DNA from 4 places in the Aquisalimonas asiatica genome. Region 4 is predicted to be linked to each of the others. Evidence: predicted binding sites of a transcription regulator. Region 4 holds the regulator's gene; each other region holds the start of a gene.

Region 1 (4,205 bases), on a different contig from region 4:
GAACATGTCGGCATAGGCGGTACGGGAGATGGTATTGCTCATGCCTTGTCCTCCTTCAACGGCCCCATGACCCGACCCTTGAACCCGTAGACGATCTGATCACCCGCATAGCGCACGAGCTGCACGGTGCGCGCCTGACCGGGCTCGAAACGCACCGCCGTGCCGGCAGGGATGTCCAGACGAAACCCCCGTGCGGCGTCCCGGTCGAAGGTGAGCGCGTCGTTCACCTCGAAGAAGTGATAGTGGGAGCCCACCTGCACGGGCCGGTCGCCGGTGTTGGTCACCGTTACCGACGCGGTGTCGCGCCCTTCGTTCAGGGTGATGTCGCCGTCGGCGGTGAGAATCTCTCCAGGAATCATGGCGCGCTCCTCAACGGATGGGTTCGTGGACGGTGACCAGCTTCACCCCGTCCGGAAAGGTGGCTTCCACCTGGACCTCGGGGATCATCTCGGCGACGCCATCCATGACATCCTCGCGGGTGAGCACCTCGCCGCCGAGGCTCATGAGCTCGGCAACGGTCTTCCCCTCGCGCGCGCCCTCCATAATGGCCGCGGAGATCATCGCCTTGGCCTCCGGGTAGTTCAGTTTCAGCCCCTTGGCCTGACGCCGCTCCGCCAGCAGCGCGGCGGTGAACAGCAGCAGCTTGTCTTTCTCGCGGGGTGTGAGTTCCATCAGACGCCTCCAGAGCGTTGTTCAGGTCTTCCAGATGCGGGGCGTGCTGGGCGCGCGCGCAAGAACCGGCTCCCGCACGGCCTGCCACGCATCCTCCAGCACGGCCCGCGCGGTTTCGGCACCATCGGCAAGGCACCGCAACAGCAACAGGTCGCCGATCCGGGATACACCGATCCGCATGGCGTGACCCGCGAGGGCGCCGCGCAAGGTCTCCTCAAGCCCGTCGGCCGCCGGTGTCACCACCATCGAGACGACCGTCGTATAGCCGCCCAGACCCCACGGGCGCGTGAGCAGCGCGTCACCGGACACGAGGTTCAGGCGCTCGTGCAGCAGCACCTGGCCGTCGCGCTCGACCACCAGATCCTGCGCGCAGCGCGCAGCATCGAAGGCATCGCCGCTGCCCGGACGGCCCAGGCAGAGGATGTCCCAGGCACACAGCCGGCTTTCGCTGGCCAGCTGGAAACGGTTGGTGAGCACGGTGTCGGACCGGCCGTGGAGAATGGTCTCCATGGGCAGGAACTCCAGGGCACCGTCGCCCTCGACCCGGAACACCTGTTCCTGGTGCGCCACGGGGCCGGCCGTGCGGTAGAACTTGGCCGCAGCAGGCGTGGTCAGCAGCGCGTGAGCGCCGGGGGCGACGTCGACGTCCAGCCGCAGCTGGTCGCCGCCGACCACGCCACCGGGCGGGTGGATCAGGTAGGCGTGGCACACCGGCCCCTCGGGGTGAAACGTCCGCTGCACCAGTAGAGGCCCTTCGTGACGGCGGTCCGTGAGAACGGTGCGATCACCGCGCTGGGCGAACCGGAGCGCCAGCCTCCCCAGCCAGCCGTCCACGGGAGCACTCGCCCCGCGGCGGGGAACCGCTGCCGACAGCGCCACCATGGCTCAAACCACAATCAGCAGATAGATGCCGGACGCCATCAGGACCCCGCCACCCAGGCGTTCCACCGGCCGCACCTGACGCAGGCGCTCGGCAACCACGGCAACACCCGCCCCGACGGCGAGCAGCAGCGCGGAGGCCAGGGTGAAACCGGACGCGAACAGTGCGGCCGACAAGCCAGCCGCCATCTCGGCACCGTGTGCATGTCCGTGAAACAGGGCGAACACCCCCGCGATGGTGGCAGCTGCTGCCATGGGCAACCGCCGGGCACCGAAGATCAGGGCCCCCGTCACCAGCAGCGAACCAATAATGCCGAACTCGACCAGCACCTGGGGCCCCTGGGCCGTGCCCACGGCGAAGCCCAGCAGAACCGCGCCCAGGAACGCGGCGATCACGCCAAGTACCGCACGCAGGTTGTACTGCCGGGCCGCCCAGAAGCCGATACCGGCCATGGCCAGCACGTGATCCAGACCAAGCAGCGGATGCGCGAAGCCCGCACCGAACCCCCCGTGCCCATGCCCCGGGTGCGCCAGCGCAAGAGCGGGAACGAGCAACAGAACGGAGCCCAACAGGTAACGCATGACACAAGCCTCCTTGACGGCGTTCAGGTCAGCCCGGGGCAGTGTCGAACGCCCCGGCGCGAATCGTTTGCCCGACGCTGGTGCACAGCCTGTGCCAGAAAAGAAAGAGTATTATTTTCAGATAACTAGAGCGGCGAGGGCGATAGCGACACAACTGAGGGCGCACTTTATTGGTGCATATTGAGAGACCGGCGCACAAAAAAGGGGCGGGCCGGATGCCCGCCCCTGGCGCAGGCTAGAAGTCGGTGGCGACGGTGAACGCCCAACGGTCACGGTTGCCCGAGATGTCGTTATCCCCGTACATCACGCTGAAATCGAGACCGGCATACTCCACCCCGGCACCAATGTGCCAGTAGACAAGGTCATCCGTGTCGCTGTCGTCGTAATCGACATAGCCCAGGTCCGTAAACACGTACGTGCTCTGCGGCAGCGCGTAGGCAAGGTTCAGCTCGTACTTGAGGTAGTCGCCGTCGGAGGCCTCGTAGATGACGTAGAAATCCGCGGCCAGATCCTGATAGCCGGAGTTCACGCCGCCATAGACTTCAGTGAACTCCGCCGCCCCGCCGGCCGCTGGATAGAAGAAATGCACGACACCCACGTCGATGCCTACGGTGTCGGTGATGTCCGTGGCGAAACCGCCGTAGACGTCGATCTCGATATAAGCGGGGTCCTCATCACCGAACTGGACGCTCGAGTTCCAGTTGCCCAGATAGAGCCCCGATTCGTGCTCCAGGTCGAAGCCGCCCTGAATCGCGGGCCGACCACCGGTCTCGCTGGCACCCTGAAAGATGTAGTCCGACGTGACCGCCAGATTGCCACTCCAGGCAAAACCGGCCCCGAGATCATTGGCGGCGGCACCGCCGGAGGTCACGAGCAGGCCACCGGTGGCCAACGCAGCTAGGGTCTTTTTCATTGGTATCGCCTCTGTTGCGGTTGTTCCCGAATGCCCCCGCCACCCTCCCGGTGGCGCGGATCAAGCGGGCAACTGCAGAAGGCGTGCCACTTTAATAAATAGTGCGACCATTCAAGCCGTTGCATTCAACACAACGGCTCGGCCCGGTGCGATGCGCACCGCGGTGCAGCGGCCGTGTGCCTGCGTCGCCCCGTTTGCGGGCAAAAAAAAGCCGCCCGAAGGGGCGGCCTTGTTCTCGCGCGGTCACGCTGCAGGCGAATCAGTCGTCCACGTCGACGCCGCTCTCCCCGAGCATGTAGACCACCGCGTTGCGAACCTCCTCGTCACTCAGGCTCGAGTCGCCGCCGCGGGCCGGCATGGCGCCAATGCCATTGATGGCGTTGTCAACGAGCTCCTCCAGACCCTTCTCTTCGTAGAGGCTGGCCCAGGCGTCTTCGTCGCCCGTCACGGGCGCATTCATCGCGCCGCTGTCGTGACATGCCATGCAGGCGGTCTCGTTGACCTCGGAGCCGGACATGGCGACTTCTTCCTCGTCGTCGTCATCGTCTTCGGCGTCGTCCACCGCGACGTCGGGAGCGGACTCGCCCGCTTCACGGACGACGCCAACCGTCAGCAGGTTGCGCTCGACACGATCCCGTTCATGGGCGAGCCGTGCCTGCTCGCGGGATTCGTCGAACGTGCTGGCAAACACGGCCAGGATGCCGATGATCACCGCGCTCACCACGAGCAGCGCCATCACCCCGCCGAAGGTTTTCAAGAATGCCTTATCGTCTTGCTCGTCGCTCACGCTCCACACTCCATCGAAATAAGTGCCCGCAACGGGGCCGGGAACCGGGACCGCAGTATATCCGAAAGACCCGACCCGCAAAACCTCGCCGCCCGGGAACGAGCATGGACGTATCCGCCCATAACCGCTATCCTACGCAGCTCAAATCAACGCGCCCGTAGCTCAGTTGGATAGAGCGTCGGCCTCCGAAGCCGAAGGTCGCAGGTTCGAATCCTGCCGGGCGCGCCATCTTCTCCTGAAGCACCCCAAGCTTCGCCGATTGCAACGCATCTTCGCGAGTCGGGATTCGAACCTGCGACATCCAGCCCCGCCAGATTCGCCCGGCCGGCCCGGTGTTCTATACTCCATTGACAATAGAGGCGCTTCAGCGCC
Region 2 (4,205 bases), on a different contig from region 4:
TCATGCGGCTGTGGCAGGCCGCCAACGACTACCTGCGCCACCGCGGCATCACCCACACCTACAGCCGGATCTCTGCCTATAACGGACGTTCATTGCGGGCGCACCAGCGCATGGGCGCGACGATCCTCGGCAGCCAGGTGTTCGTGGAACTGGGCTCCCTGGAGATCCTCCTCTCCAACCGTCGCCCCTACCTCAGCACGATCCGCGCTCGCGGCGACGCACCGGACGTGCCACTGCCCGGCGCCTGAATGCCGGCGGGACCCCGCGATTACCGACCATCCCGCAGCCTGCGCAACACCCGCTCCAGCAGGAACCGAAGCCGCGGGCGCTGCAGCATGACCCAGACCATCTCCCCCCCGTCGGTGGACAGGCTGCGCTTGTACTGGCTTGCCCCCATGAGCAGATCGTATCGGCCTCGTCCGCGCCGGATGGCATCCGCCACTGCCAGTGCGTGGGCCACGATCCCTGGCTTGCGCTTGCTGTCAGCGTCGTAGACCAGGCCGCTCTGGTAGTTGAACACGGTCTGGCCGTCGGAGAGGTTGTAAAGAAATCCGACCAGCTCGCCATCCGCCTCGATACGCGCGATCTCCGCCTGCCCCGTAGCCGCCGCGGCCGGTAGAAATGCGTGGTGGAATGCCCGCACCCGGCGACTCGCAAAGGCGCCGGGACGCCCGCGACGCTGCCATTCGGCCTGATGTCGGGCGACCAGCTCGTCAAACCAGGCCATGGTCTGATCGACACCGTCGGCCACGGTGTAGCGCAAGGCCTCCGCACCACCGTATGCACGCAGGGCACGGCGGACCTGTTGACGTGTATTGCTGCTCAGGCGCGCCAGGTAATCATCCAGCCCATCAAGCCCGTCCAGATCAACGTAGTAGTAGGGAACACGCTGCCGGACCACCGGGCGGAGGGGCAGGCTCTCGATGGCAGGCGCCAGGGCGCTCCAGTGGTGAGCGTCGATCCACCCGAGGGAGAACTCGTCCCAGCGCCCGGCACGGGTAATACAGTGGGCGAGCATGGCCTGGAGCGCCCCTCCCTCCAGGGCGGCATCGCCGAGAAGGCCGTTGTGCTCCACAAGCATCCGGTCCAGCTCCGGGTCTCCCGTCTCGTTCAGCCAGAGAACACGCGACCGGATCACCCTGGCGCGCCGCGTTACCCCGCGCCCGACGGATGCCATGGCAAGATCCCGTCCGCGATCACAGACCGACAGCACCACCGGCGCCGCGTCGGCAGGCGTGACTTGACGGACGGCCTCCTGCCAGGCCAGCCCCAGAAACGGTGGCGGCCCGATCCGGTGCTCCAGCGCAAACCAGCGCTCACGCGCATCCTCAAGTGTCTCGGCGTAGACCTCCAACGGGCTCTCCTGCTCCTGATGCCACCACGACAGACTGTATCAGCACGCCCACGGACAGCGTGGGCAAAAAAAACCCTGTGGGCGAACCACAGGGTCAGGGATGAACACTGCCAGAAGTACCACCGCGTCCGTGCAGGGGATGTCAGAAGCTAGGTTACTGCTGCGTGCGCCGGCGCACCATCAGCGCAAGCCCGAGCGCGCCGATGCCGAACAGGGCAAGCATCCCGGGCTCGGGAACCTGATTGGGGTTGTCGCCACCAGGGTTGCTGACGTTACCGTCGTCGCCCCCCGACCCGCCGCCATTGTCGAGATCATCGTCGATCGGCGTATTGTCGCCACCGTTATCGACGGCGTTCGTGCGGAACATGTTCTGATAACGCTCCATGTCTTCATCGCTCATGGACATGAAGTTCCCGGATGCCGTGAGCGGCGCCAGCACGAGCGCAGCCGAAAGCAGTACACCGATTCCCAACTGTTTGAACTTCTGCATTGCGGCACTCCCATTGTCGCAACTGAGTCTACCAGTCATGAAGCAAGTAACGGGCCACTCCTTTGATATCCGCGCGTTGTGCCGGAAATCGGGAACACCGCCTCATCGTGTGTAAAACTTGCTGACATGTCCGCACGATCCTGATCCGCGGTAGTCTCGTATTCTGCAGGCGCCGAACGGGGTGCCGGCAAGGCACAGGGAGAGTCACATGCTGCGCACACTGCTTCTCGCCCCCCTACTGGTCATTTTGCCACTCGGTCAGGCGGCGGCGCTTACAACGGATGACGTTCGACCCTACTTCGTTGCCGATGCGGGGATGGGCTATGTGGACCTGGGTGATGCGGAACGCGACCTTGACCGGATCGCGGACGATGACGATATCTCAGGCTCCACCAGTACCAAGAACACAAGCTTCGCGTACATCCTCGGGATCGGCTGGCATATCGGGCCTTACGTTGCCATCGAACTGAACTACTTCGATCTCGGGGAGTACGACGCCACGTTCTCGGCAGACAACAACGACGCCCTTGAGAGCGTGATCGACTTCTCCGGTTTCGGCGCCAGGGGGATCGCAAGATGGCCCCTCACCGAGAGCTGGTCAGTCGACGTGGGCCTCGGCGCCGCGCAGATGGACACACGGCTTCGACGGGAGTTCAAACCCGGCAGCAGTAGCAGCAACGGGGGGGCAGTTGAGCGTTACAGCTCCACCGATGTGGTCATGAACGCCAGCCTCGGCACCCAGTACCGGCTGTCCCGGGAGTGGTCCTTACGGGCCCAGTACCTTTACTTCAACGATGTAGGGGACAGCTCCACCGGCCGTGACGATATCCAGGTGCTGACAGTGGGGGCGCAGTTCTTCTTCTGATTCCGAAGTCGACGGCGCGGTGACGAAATACTTTACACATGTGCCGGCATGCGGGATGCCGGCACGTCGGGCAGGCGGGGCAGCGCGCCACGAACCATGACGCTGAACGGGGCCGACGCTCCGTGGCAACACTCTTGCAAGAAAATCATGTATCGCGGTGACGCGACAGGAAACAGGCCTGTCTCGTTGACGGAGTGCCAGAACAAGAAACAACCAGGTGGAGCACAGACAATGCCGAGCGAATGGCAACGCGGCGGCGCCGGCGGACCGGCTCATTCGAGTCGTGGCCGCTACTCCCTCACGGGGCCAGGGGCGGGCTCAGTACCGGATCCAGTACCAGACACGGCCCACGTACTCGTGCAGGGCCATGTAGCTGCGCGTCATGCCATGGATATCGGGCACCAAGTCCCAACCGTCAAAGCGCCTTCCCGGATCGGGCCTGTGGAAATAGCCCGTCGGGGCACGGGTAACACCCTCCACCCCCGCGCGCTGGAATGCCGCCGTGGCGCGCGGCAGGTGCAGGGCCTTGGTCACCAGCACGATCTCCGTCGGCAGCTCATCCGCCAGCAGCTCCACGGTGCGGAACGCGTTCTCCTGAGTGTTACGGCTGGTGTTGTCCACCCACTCCACGGGCACGCCGAATTCGTCTTGCAGCACGCCCGCCAGCGCCTCCGCCTCGCCCGGGCCGCCGGTCACGAGGAGTGGCAGGCCCAGTGCGCGATGCACCCGCGCAGCATAACGTGCACGCTCGAGGCTCCAGAGGTTGATGGTATCGCCCTGGTACTCCGGGGCTCGGGGAATCTGCCCGCCGGCAAGCACGACGATCACCCCGGACCGCGGCGCGTCGGCCCCGTCAAGGTCCAGCGGCTCCGCCCGTTCGAGCGGCGCGACAAGGAGCGAGCTGCCGAGGGGCGTGCTGAGGGCGTACAGCACCACCAGGGCCAATGCCACCAGAACCCGGCCCCGGCGGCGGTGCCACAGCAAGAGACCGAACAGCCCCAGCAGAATCGGCCCGGTGGGCGGGAATATCAGGCGCTCAAGGAAACTCCACCACATGCGTGTCTGCCTGCTTCGGTCAATGCCAGGGGGCACTTTAGTCGGTTCCGCACCCCGGACCAACAACCGGCATGCGCGGAGAGGTCATGATGCTTGTCCAGTCCAGCCGTCTGCTCTTCTCCGGCCTTTCGCCGCGCGGCAGCCGCGCGAAACTGACCATCCTGATCTTCCACCGGGTCCTCGCCGAAGCGGACCCGATGCAGGGCGACGAAGCCACGGCAGCATCGTTCGACTGGCAGATGCGCCTGCTGGCCGAGAACGCCAACGTGTTGCCTCTCGACGAGGCGGTGGAGCGCCTGAGCACGGGCACACTGCCCGCCCGCGCCGTTGCCATCACGTTTGACGACGGTTACGCGGACAACCACGACGTCGCCCTGCCCATTCTGCGCCGACACGGGCTGCACGCCACGTTCTTCATCGCATCCGGCTACCTGGACGGC
Region 3 (4,205 bases), on a different contig from region 4:
GCGAACGCCGTTTTCAGCGATGACAGCTCCAGGGTTCTGGCAACGTTGCGCAGATCCTTCGACACCCCGGCGACACCGAAGGCGGTATTCAGCAACACCGGCCAGATGGAGCAGATGAAGATCACGAAGATCGACGATGCCCCGGAGTCGCGAATCAGGAACAGTGCCAGCGGCATCCAGGCCAGCGGCGAAATGGGCCGCAGGATCTGGATGTACGGGTTGAGAGCCTTGTACATGATCGGCGACATGCCGATGAGAAAGCCCAGAGGGATCGCCACCAGCAGTGCCAGGGAGTAGCCCGCGAACACGCGGCCCACTGAATGGGCCAGCTGAACGCCGATGCCCATGTCGTTACTGCCGGCCACGTAGAACGGGTCACTGAGCTCGGTGACGGCGTGGCTGATGATCGCCGACGGTGCCGGTATGCGGGAACCACCGCCACTGCCGCCGGTGAGCTGCTCGTACTCGCTCAGTTCCTGGTCGCCGACGGGAAGGATGGCCCCCTCGATACTCCACTCCCAGGCGCCAAGGAGGACCACCAGCAGGGCGACGCTCAATAGCGCCGCCTTCAGGTTCTCGCTGGTCAGCATGGCTTATGACCTCCGGATCTCGAAGCTGTCCACATAGGCTTCCGGCTCTTCGGGATCGAAGTCCTTGCCCATGATGGTGTGGGATTTGTAGGTCACCTCCGGGGCGTCGTAACCAAGCTCGCGCATGATCTTGCCGCAGTCCGTGGCCAGATAGACGTCCTCGGCCACGCCCTTGTAGTCCACGTCGCCGTCGATGTAGCCCCAGCGCTTCATCTGCGTCAGGATCCACACACCCATGGAATGCCAGGGGAAGGGGTCGAAGTCGATGCGGTCGGGCTCGTTCTTGACCTCGCCAAGACCGTCGGCATAGCGGCCGGTGAGCACCTGTTCCACCACCGAGGTGGGCTGGTTCAGATAGTTGCGCCCCGAGATCGCCTCAGCGATTTCCACCCGGTTGTCATGGTCCGACGAGTAGTGGGTTGCGTCGACGATGGCCTTGAACAGGGCACCGAAGCTGTTGGGCGCTTCTTCGGCGAACTGCCGGCTGGTGCTGAAGGCGCAGCACGGGTGGCCGTCCCAGATCTCCTTGGTGAGCATGTGAATGAAGCCCACCTCGTCCCAGACCGCGCGCTGGTTGAACGGGTCCGGCGCCAGGTAGCCGTCCACGTTGCCCGCCTGCAGGTTGGCGACCATCTCCGGTGGCGGCAGCACGCGGATGGAAATGTCGTTGTCCGGGTCCAGGCCATGCTCGGCCACGTAGTAGCGCAGCAGGAAGTTGTGCATGGAGTACTCGAACGGCACGGCGAAGGTGAACCCCTTCCACTGGCTCGGGTCGCGCTTGTCCTTGTGGTCCATGCGCAGCGTGATGGCCTGGCCGTTGATGTTCTCCACTGCCGGCATCAGGAAGGGCATGGAACTGGAACCGGCCCCCATGGTGATGGCCAGCGGCATTGGGGTCAGCATGTGCGCGGCGTCGTGCTCCATGTTCATGGAGTTGTCACGAACGACGGCCCAACCCGCTTCACGCCGGACGTCCACATTCAGTCCGTAGCGCTCGTAGAAGCCCATGGGGTGCGCCATGATGATCGGGGTAGCACAGGTGATCGGGATGAAGCCGATGCTCAGGTCGCGCTTCTCCGGCGTCCCCAGATCGTCCTTGAGCAGGGCTTTCGCCGCCTCGAGCGGGAACATGGATCCGAGGGCAGCGGCGAAGGTGCCGGCCCCCATCATCTGCAGAACCTGCCGCCGGCTGGGGTCGTGGTGGCCGAACAATGCCCGGACCACCGCACTCTCGATCAGGCGGTCCATGAGCGCCTCGCGATCTCCGGGGGCACCGCTTTGGTCGTGGGGTGACGCCAGCGCGTGCTGGTCGCCGCCAGCGGTGGCGTCATGGCCGTGGTCATGACACGTACTGCACGTGCAACCCGCGCCGTGGCGCAGGTCGCTGTTCGGGTCGAACGGATCGCCGAGTGATTTGTTGGTCATCGCATCGCCCTCGTTGTCGCAACAAAAAAAGGGCGCCCCACCGCTGTCGGTGGTAGGCGCCCTTGCCAGGTTCAGGTTGGCGAATCCGGCTGACGTCCCGCCGTTGGGAACCGCTGCTCGCGGTTGAGCCGGATTTGCGCGTGTCAGATCAAGTGATGCATGGCGCATGCCATGTTTGTAAGGAACTGATTTCAGGTTTTTTAGTCGTTCTTTACGGGCGGTCTGGCGGTGCCGGTGCACTGTTGTGGGGCGGTATGCACCGGCACGGCGCGGTTGGTGGTCAGTCAGGCACGTCCGTTGGCGCGCAGGAAGGCGCGGGCAATGTCGCTGATGGGCCGGCCGCGCTCCATGGCCGTTCGCCGCAGCATGTGGTAGGCGTCATTCTCGCTGATGCCGTCGCGCTCCATGAGAAAGCACTTGGCCTGTTCCATCTGGCGCTGGTGCTCCAGCCGCGTGCGCGCGTCCACCAGTTCATGCCGCAGCTGTTCGTACTGATGGAACTGGTTGATGGCCACGTTGATGATGGAGCGCACGCCCTCGGCGGAGAGGCCTCCCACCACGTAGGGACTCACCCCCGCGGCGGTGGCCGCCTGCATCAGCTCCGGGTCGCTGTGTTCGGTGAACAGCACCACCGGTTTAGGGTAGGGTGAATGCCGCGTCCCAAGGCCTTCCAGAATGTCCCGCCGTCCCGAGCGGGCCTCAACAATGATCACATCGGGTTGGATATCCAGCACGCGCTGGTAGAGGTCTTCGTCGGCCTTTACGGTGCAGGCCACTTCGTAGCCGGCGTCGTTCAGGGCGTCGCCGAGCCAGACGGCCCGGTCTGGGGATTCGTCAACGAGCATGACTCGTGTTGCCATTGCTTGCTCCTGAGGTTGTACCTCGGATTTCCGGGAACACGTCGGTAAGCAGGAAGCAAGCACCGTGCCTTGACTGCGGTAGAGTTGAATCAGGGAGTTGCAGGCAGGAGGGGGGAGAAGCCGTGCCATGTTGGTGCACGCATGGTGTGTGTGCACCAACATGGCGCCGGAGCCGGGTCAGAACGTGTAGCGTGCGCCGAACAGGATCTCATCGAAATCGCCGACGGCAAGTTCGCCACCGAGGGAGAGTTGTGGTGCCACCTCGTAGTAACCGCTGCCGAAGACCTGGACGTTGCTGCTCGCATCGTTGAAGCGCCAAAGCCGGACCCCGGCGGTGGTGTCCCAGCCCGGGTCGAGATAGGCCCGGGCACCGCCCTCGAGCCGGAACCCCGGGTCATCCTGATCGCCGAAGTCGTAGCCCAGGTCCAGGGCACCGTAGATGTCGAGGTCGCGCTGCTGCGTGGGCAGCCGGAACCCGACACCGCCCCAGAGGACGTCGCGGCTGATGGTGGTGGAGTCGGGGCCGCTGCCTATGTCAAAGCGGTGGCTCTGGAACTGCCCCCGCGCGAAGATGGTGTCGTTGAGGTGACCCTGACCACGGATCAGCAGGCCGAAGTCGCTATCCCCGAAGCGGTTCGGCGGATCCGCCCAGTTCAGTCCGCCCTCGATGTGGTTGTAGCTGAGGTTCGCTGCGCCGGCTGTGGCGGGCAACAGAATGGCTGCAGCCGTCAGCGCAGATAGCCGTTTCATCACGTGACTCCTGTTGGGAATATGTCGAGAGCAAGGATCGCATGTTCCACCGGTGGCGTATCGTTGTCACCGTCTGGCGACGTCCCGCCGGGCCATGCGTTGGGCCAGGCCGTAGCCCGCCCATGTCAGTAGCAGGCACAGGGTGAGAGTGACCGAGATGTTCATGGCCGCGGGTGCCCACGCACCGCTCGCCATTAATGCAACGGTCTCCAGGCTGAACACCGAGAAGGTCGTGAACCCCCCGCAGATGCCTCCCATCAGGAACAACCGGGCCCTTGGGCCCAGCGGGCGCGGCCCTTCCGGGGCGGTAAGGGCCGCGAGCCAGCCGATCAGTAACGACCCGAGCGTGTTCGCCAGGAGCGTGTCCCACGGAAAGTCCAGGGTTCCGAGCAGGCCGTAGAGGTCGGACACGCCATGCCGGAGCATGGCGCCCAAGGCGCTGCCGATGGCGACGGCGAGACAGTCCCGCAGGGTCATGGCGCAGGGACTCCGCCGGTGACCAGCGCAAGGCCGAGCGCTGCGGCAAGCAGACAGGCCAGCAGTGACGAGATCACGTAGACGGCCCCCTTGAGCCCTTGCC
Region 4 (4,205 bases):
TCATCCTGCTGGAAGGCGCGCGGCTGACCCAGGGGCGGAACACGTTCACCGGCGAGCGTATCGAATACGAGGTGGCCGCCGACCGGGTGCATGCGCGCGGCGAGCCCGAGACCGGACGCCGCGTGCAGATCCGACTGTTCCCCGACGACGAGGACAACGGAGACGACGAGTGAGCCCGCCGCGCACCGAGAAGCTGGTGAAGACCTACCGCCGCAAGACCGTGGTCCACGGCGCGTCGCTGGAAGTCTCCAGCGGCGAGGTGGTCGGCCTGCTGGGCCCCAACGGCGCAGGCAAGACCACGTGCTTCTACATGGTGGTGGGCCTGGTGCAGGCCGACGGCGGGCGCATCGAGCTGGACGGCAACGACATCACCGACCTGCCCATGCACGTGCGCGCCCGCCGTGGCGTCGGCTACCTCCCCCAGGAAGCCTCGATCTTCCGCAAGCTCACGGTCATGGACAACCTGCTGGCGATTCTGGAAACCCGCCCCGAACTCAACCGGAAGCAGCGCCGGGAGCGCGCCAGAGAGCTGCTGGACGAGTTCAACGTCGGCCACCTGCACGATCAGAACGGCATCAGCCTCTCCGGCGGCGAACGCCGGCGGGTCGAGATCGCGCGGGCGCTCGCCGCCAACCCGCAGTTCATCCTGCTGGACGAACCCTTCGCGGGCGTCGACCCCATCTCGGTGCTGGACATTCAGGAAATCATCCGCCACCTGGCGGACCGGGACATCGGCGTACTCATCACCGACCACAACGTGCGGGAGACGCTCGGCATCTGCCAGCGCGCCTACATCCTCGCCCAGGGCGAAGTCATCGCCCGCGGCAGCTCCGACGAGGTCCTGGCGAACAAGCAGGTCCGCGAGGTGTACCTGGGCGAACATTTTCGCCTGTGATCTCGTGGCTTAGCACTTTCCAGGAGCCCACGCAAGTATCGGGCCAATGTTCTAACCGGCGACAGAGTCAGTTACGATAGGGTCATCAACCCACTCGCATGCAGGCCCGGCCTGACCCGCAGCCCGAGGGGCAGCAGGAGAGAGGCATCGCCAATGAAACAGTCGCTGCAGCTACGTCTCGGCCAGCAGCTCACCATGACACCGCAGCTCCAGCAGGCGATCAAACTGCTGCAGCTGTCGACTCTGGAGCTGCGCACGGAGATCCAGCAGGCACTGGATTCCAACCTGATGCTGGAGCCCGCTGACGAGCTCGACGAAGCTGACGAGGCGGCCGCTGACACCGACCGCGGCGACGACAGCGCCAATGCCGCCGATACCGACACCAGCACCGAGAACACGACCGACGCCCGGGAGTCCGGCGAAACGGACGGCGACGGCGAGGCAAGCGGTGGCGAAGCGACGGACACCGACACCGCTCCGGACGTCGCCGACACGATCGACGATCACGACGGCGCCGATGACAAGCCCGCCTCGGACCAGGCCGACATCCCCGAGGACCTGCCCCTGGATTCCGACTGGAACGACATCTACGACGGCAGCACCGCCTACAGCGCGCCCGCCGGCGAGGACGACCAGCGCGAGGCGTGGGAGAACCGGACCGCCGGCAGCAGCGGCGGCCTGCACGACCACCTGCTGTGGCAGGCTCAGCTGTCCCATTTCAGCGAACGGGACATGGCCATCGCCGAGGCCATCATCGACGGCGTCCGCGACGACGGCTACCTGGGCGTCACCATCGAGGAAATCTGCGAATCGGTGACTGACGGCGACGACCCCGTGGAGCCCGACGAGGTGGAGGCGGTACGCCACCTGATCCAGCGGTTCGACCCGCTCGGAGTAGCCTCCCTGGACCCCCGCGAGGCGCTACTGGTCCAGCTCGAGCAGTTCCCGGAAGACACCCCCTGGCTTGCCGAAGCACGGCTGCTGGTGGACAAGCACCTGGACCTCCTCGGCAGCCGCCAGCTCGGCCCCCTCACCCGCAAGCTCAAGGTCTCCCAGGAGGAGTTCGGCCAGGTACTGGAGCTGGTACGCACCCTGGACCCGCGGCCCGGCTCCCAGATCGGCACACCCGCGGCCGAGTACGTGGTGCCCGACGTCTACGTCCGCAAGGAGCGCGGCGCCTGGCGGGTGGAGCTGAACCCCGAGGCATCACCCAGGATCCGCGTCAACAGCTACTACGCCGGCCTCGTCCGCCGCGGCGACCAGGGCAACGACAACGCCACCATGCGCCAGCACCTGCAGGAGGCACGCTGGTTCATCAAGAGCCTGAAGAGCCGCAATGAAACGCTCCTCAAGGTGGCCACGTGCATCGTCAATCACCAGCAGGAGTTCCTGGAACAGGGCGAGGAGGCCATGAAGCCGCTGGTGCTGCGCGAGGTGGCGGAAGAAGTGGAGATGCACGAGTCCACCATCTCCCGGATCACCACGCAGAAGTACATGTACACGCCCCGCGGCACGTTCGAGTTCAAGTATTTCTTCTCCAGCCACGTGCATACCGTGGACGGACAGGAGTGCTCGGCAACCTCCATCCGCGCCCGGATTCGCCGGCTGATCGCCGAAGAGGACGCCCGCAAACCGCTCAGCGACAGCAAACTGGCCGAAATCCTGAAAAATGAGGGAATCGATGTGGCGCGACGGACAGTGGCAAAGTATCGTGAATCCATGTCGATTGCCTCGTCGAACGAACGAAAAAGGATTGCCTGAGGCAACACTGGGCCAGCCGTTTCCGGCTCTCATACGGGAGGAGTCTCTATGCAGATCGACATCACCGGGCACCATGTGGATCTCACCGAAGCACTGCGCGAGTACGTGCATTCCAAGATGGACAAGCTGGAGCGCCACTTTGACAACGTGGTCAACGTCCACGTGATCCTGACGGTGGAGAAGCTGCGGCAGAAGGCCGAGGCCACCATGCTGCTCAGTGGCGCCAAGCTTTACGCTGATGCCAGCGCCGAAGACATGTATGCTGCCATCGACGGGCTCATCGACAAGCTCGACCGGCAGGTGAAGAAGCACAAGGAGAAGGTGACCGACCACCGGCGCAACGAAGGCGCCCAGGCCAAGGCCCAGGGAGAGGGCGAAGAGGACTGAACAGCGCGCAGCGGCGGCCACCAGCGCGGGGCCGCCGCCGACTTCCGAAACCGCAGACACGACCCTGCGTGGACAAGCATGATCAAGATTGCCGACCTAATCACACCGGAGCGCATCGCCTGCGACATCCAGGTGACCAGCAAGAAGCGCGGCCTGGAAGTCCTCAGTGACATGGTGGCCGGCTCCGACTCCGCCCTGCCGGCGAACGCCATCTTCGACAAGCTGATCAGCCGCGAGAAGCTCGGCAGCACCGGGCTTGGCCACGGCGTCGCCCTGCCCCACGCCCGCATGGACGGCAATGACACGGCCACGGCGGCCTTCATCCGCACCAGCGAAGCCATCGACTTCGACGCCTTCGACAACGAACCCGTCGACCTCCTGTTCGCCCTGGTCGTACCGGAACATTTCACCGACGAACACCTCCAGATTCTTGCCCGGCTCGCCGAGATGTTCAGTGACCAGCCCCTGTGCCGCAGGCTCCGCGATGCCAACGACGCCGACGCCATGTATGAGCTGCTCAGGGACTGGGAGGCCGCCCAGGGGAGCACATGAGTGATCACGTGACCGGTGACACGGGCGCCACCGTCCCCGGCGTGCTGGTCAGCGTGCACGGCTGCGGCCTCCTCCTCACAGGTGACAGCGGCACCGGCAAGAGTGATACGGCGCTGCAGTTGCTCGGGCGCGGCCACCGGCTGGTCGCGGACGACGCCGTCGCCCTGTGCGTCGAGGGCGGGCGCGTGATCGGCCGGGCACCTGCCGCACTGGCGGGCCTGCTGGAGGTCCGCGGCCTTGGCCCGCAGTCTGTCACCCACCTGTTCGGTGGCCACGCCGTCCTGGCGCAGGCCGCAGTGGACCGGGTGATCCGGCTGATGCCACCTCCGTCCTGGGCCGACTGGCCGCGGCTGACACCCACGGTTGACGACACCGTGCTGGCCGACAGGCCGGTACCCCGTGTCACCCTGCCCGTGTCTCCGGAACGTCCTCTTGCCCTGCTGGTCGAAGTCGTCGCCCGGCTACACGCCGGCGGTCAACTGACAGGAGGTACGGCATGAGCGAAGGCACTCGGCTGATCATCGTCAGCGGGCTGTCCGGCTCCGGCAAGACCGTGGCGCTCCACACGCTGGAGGACAGCGGCTGCTACTGCATCGACAACCTGCCGGTG

Evidence for each region. Region 4 encodes sigma-54, which starts transcription at its own class of promoters, with help from an activator protein. Its sites were predicted from a motif close to TGGCANGNTNCNTGCTT; they were not measured.
Region 1: BMZ02_RS16250 (HupE/UreJ family protein) is a predicted target of sigma-54. The motif match lies at 2,214-2,230, and genes of this name have one in related genera.
Region 2: BMZ02_RS12850 (PEP-CTERM sorting domain-containing protein) is a predicted target of sigma-54. The motif match lies at 1,885-1,901, and genes of this name have one in related genera.
Region 3: BMZ02_RS00435 (CmpA/NrtA family ABC transporter substrate-binding protein) is a predicted target of sigma-54. The motif match lies at 2,171-2,187, and genes of this name have one in related genera.

What each region holds. Positions count from the first base shown of each region.
Region 1 covers NZ_FOEG01000010.1:96,828-101,032, forward strand. Annotated here, with positions in the region: gene ureC (urease subunit alpha) at 1-42, opposite strand, end outside; gene BMZ02_RS16235 (urease subunit beta) at 39-359, opposite strand; gene ureA (urease subunit gamma) at 370-672, opposite strand; gene BMZ02_RS16245 (urease accessory protein UreD) at 694-1,506, opposite strand; gene BMZ02_RS16250 (HupE/UreJ family protein) at 1,558-2,133, opposite strand; gene BMZ02_RS16255 (TorF family putative porin) at 2,369-3,046, opposite strand; gene BMZ02_RS19440 (c-type cytochrome) at 3,306-3,833, opposite strand; tRNA gene BMZ02_RS16265 (tRNA-Arg) at 3,985-4,061, shown strand.
Region 2 covers NZ_FOEG01000005.1:199,135-203,339, reverse strand. Annotated here, with positions in the region: gene BMZ02_RS12860 (GNAT family N-acetyltransferase) at 1-248, shown strand, start outside; gene BMZ02_RS12855 (GNAT family N-acetyltransferase) at 269-1,354, opposite strand; gene BMZ02_RS12850 (PEP-CTERM sorting domain-containing protein) at 1,509-1,844, opposite strand; gene BMZ02_RS12845 (outer membrane protein) at 2,053-2,709, shown strand; gene BMZ02_RS12840 (YdcF family protein) at 3,028-3,765, opposite strand; gene BMZ02_RS12835 (polysaccharide deacetylase family protein) at 3,852-4,205, shown strand, end outside.
Region 3 covers NZ_FOEG01000001.1:85,449-89,653, forward strand. Annotated here, with positions in the region: gene ntrB (nitrate ABC transporter permease) at 1-590, opposite strand, end outside; gene BMZ02_RS00435 (CmpA/NrtA family ABC transporter substrate-binding protein) at 594-2,015, opposite strand; gene BMZ02_RS00440 (ANTAR domain-containing response regulator) at 2,300-2,875, opposite strand; gene BMZ02_RS00445 (outer membrane beta-barrel protein) at 3,053-3,625, opposite strand; gene BMZ02_RS00450 (fluoride efflux transporter FluC) at 3,692-4,102, opposite strand; gene BMZ02_RS00455 (fluoride efflux transporter FluC) at 4,099-4,205, opposite strand, start outside.
Region 4 covers NZ_FOEG01000002.1:653,956-658,160, forward strand. Annotated here, with positions in the region: gene lptA (lipopolysaccharide transport periplasmic protein LptA) at 1-173, shown strand, start outside; gene lptB (LPS export ABC transporter ATP-binding protein) at 170-895, shown strand; gene BMZ02_RS07765 (RNA polymerase factor sigma-54) at 1,049-2,656, shown strand; gene hpf (ribosome hibernation-promoting factor, HPF/YfiA family) at 2,705-3,043, shown strand; gene ptsN (PTS IIA-like nitrogen regulatory protein PtsN) at 3,122-3,595, shown strand; gene BMZ02_RS07780 (HPr kinase/phosphorylase) at 3,592-4,095, shown strand; gene rapZ (RNase adapter RapZ) at 4,092-4,205, shown strand, end outside.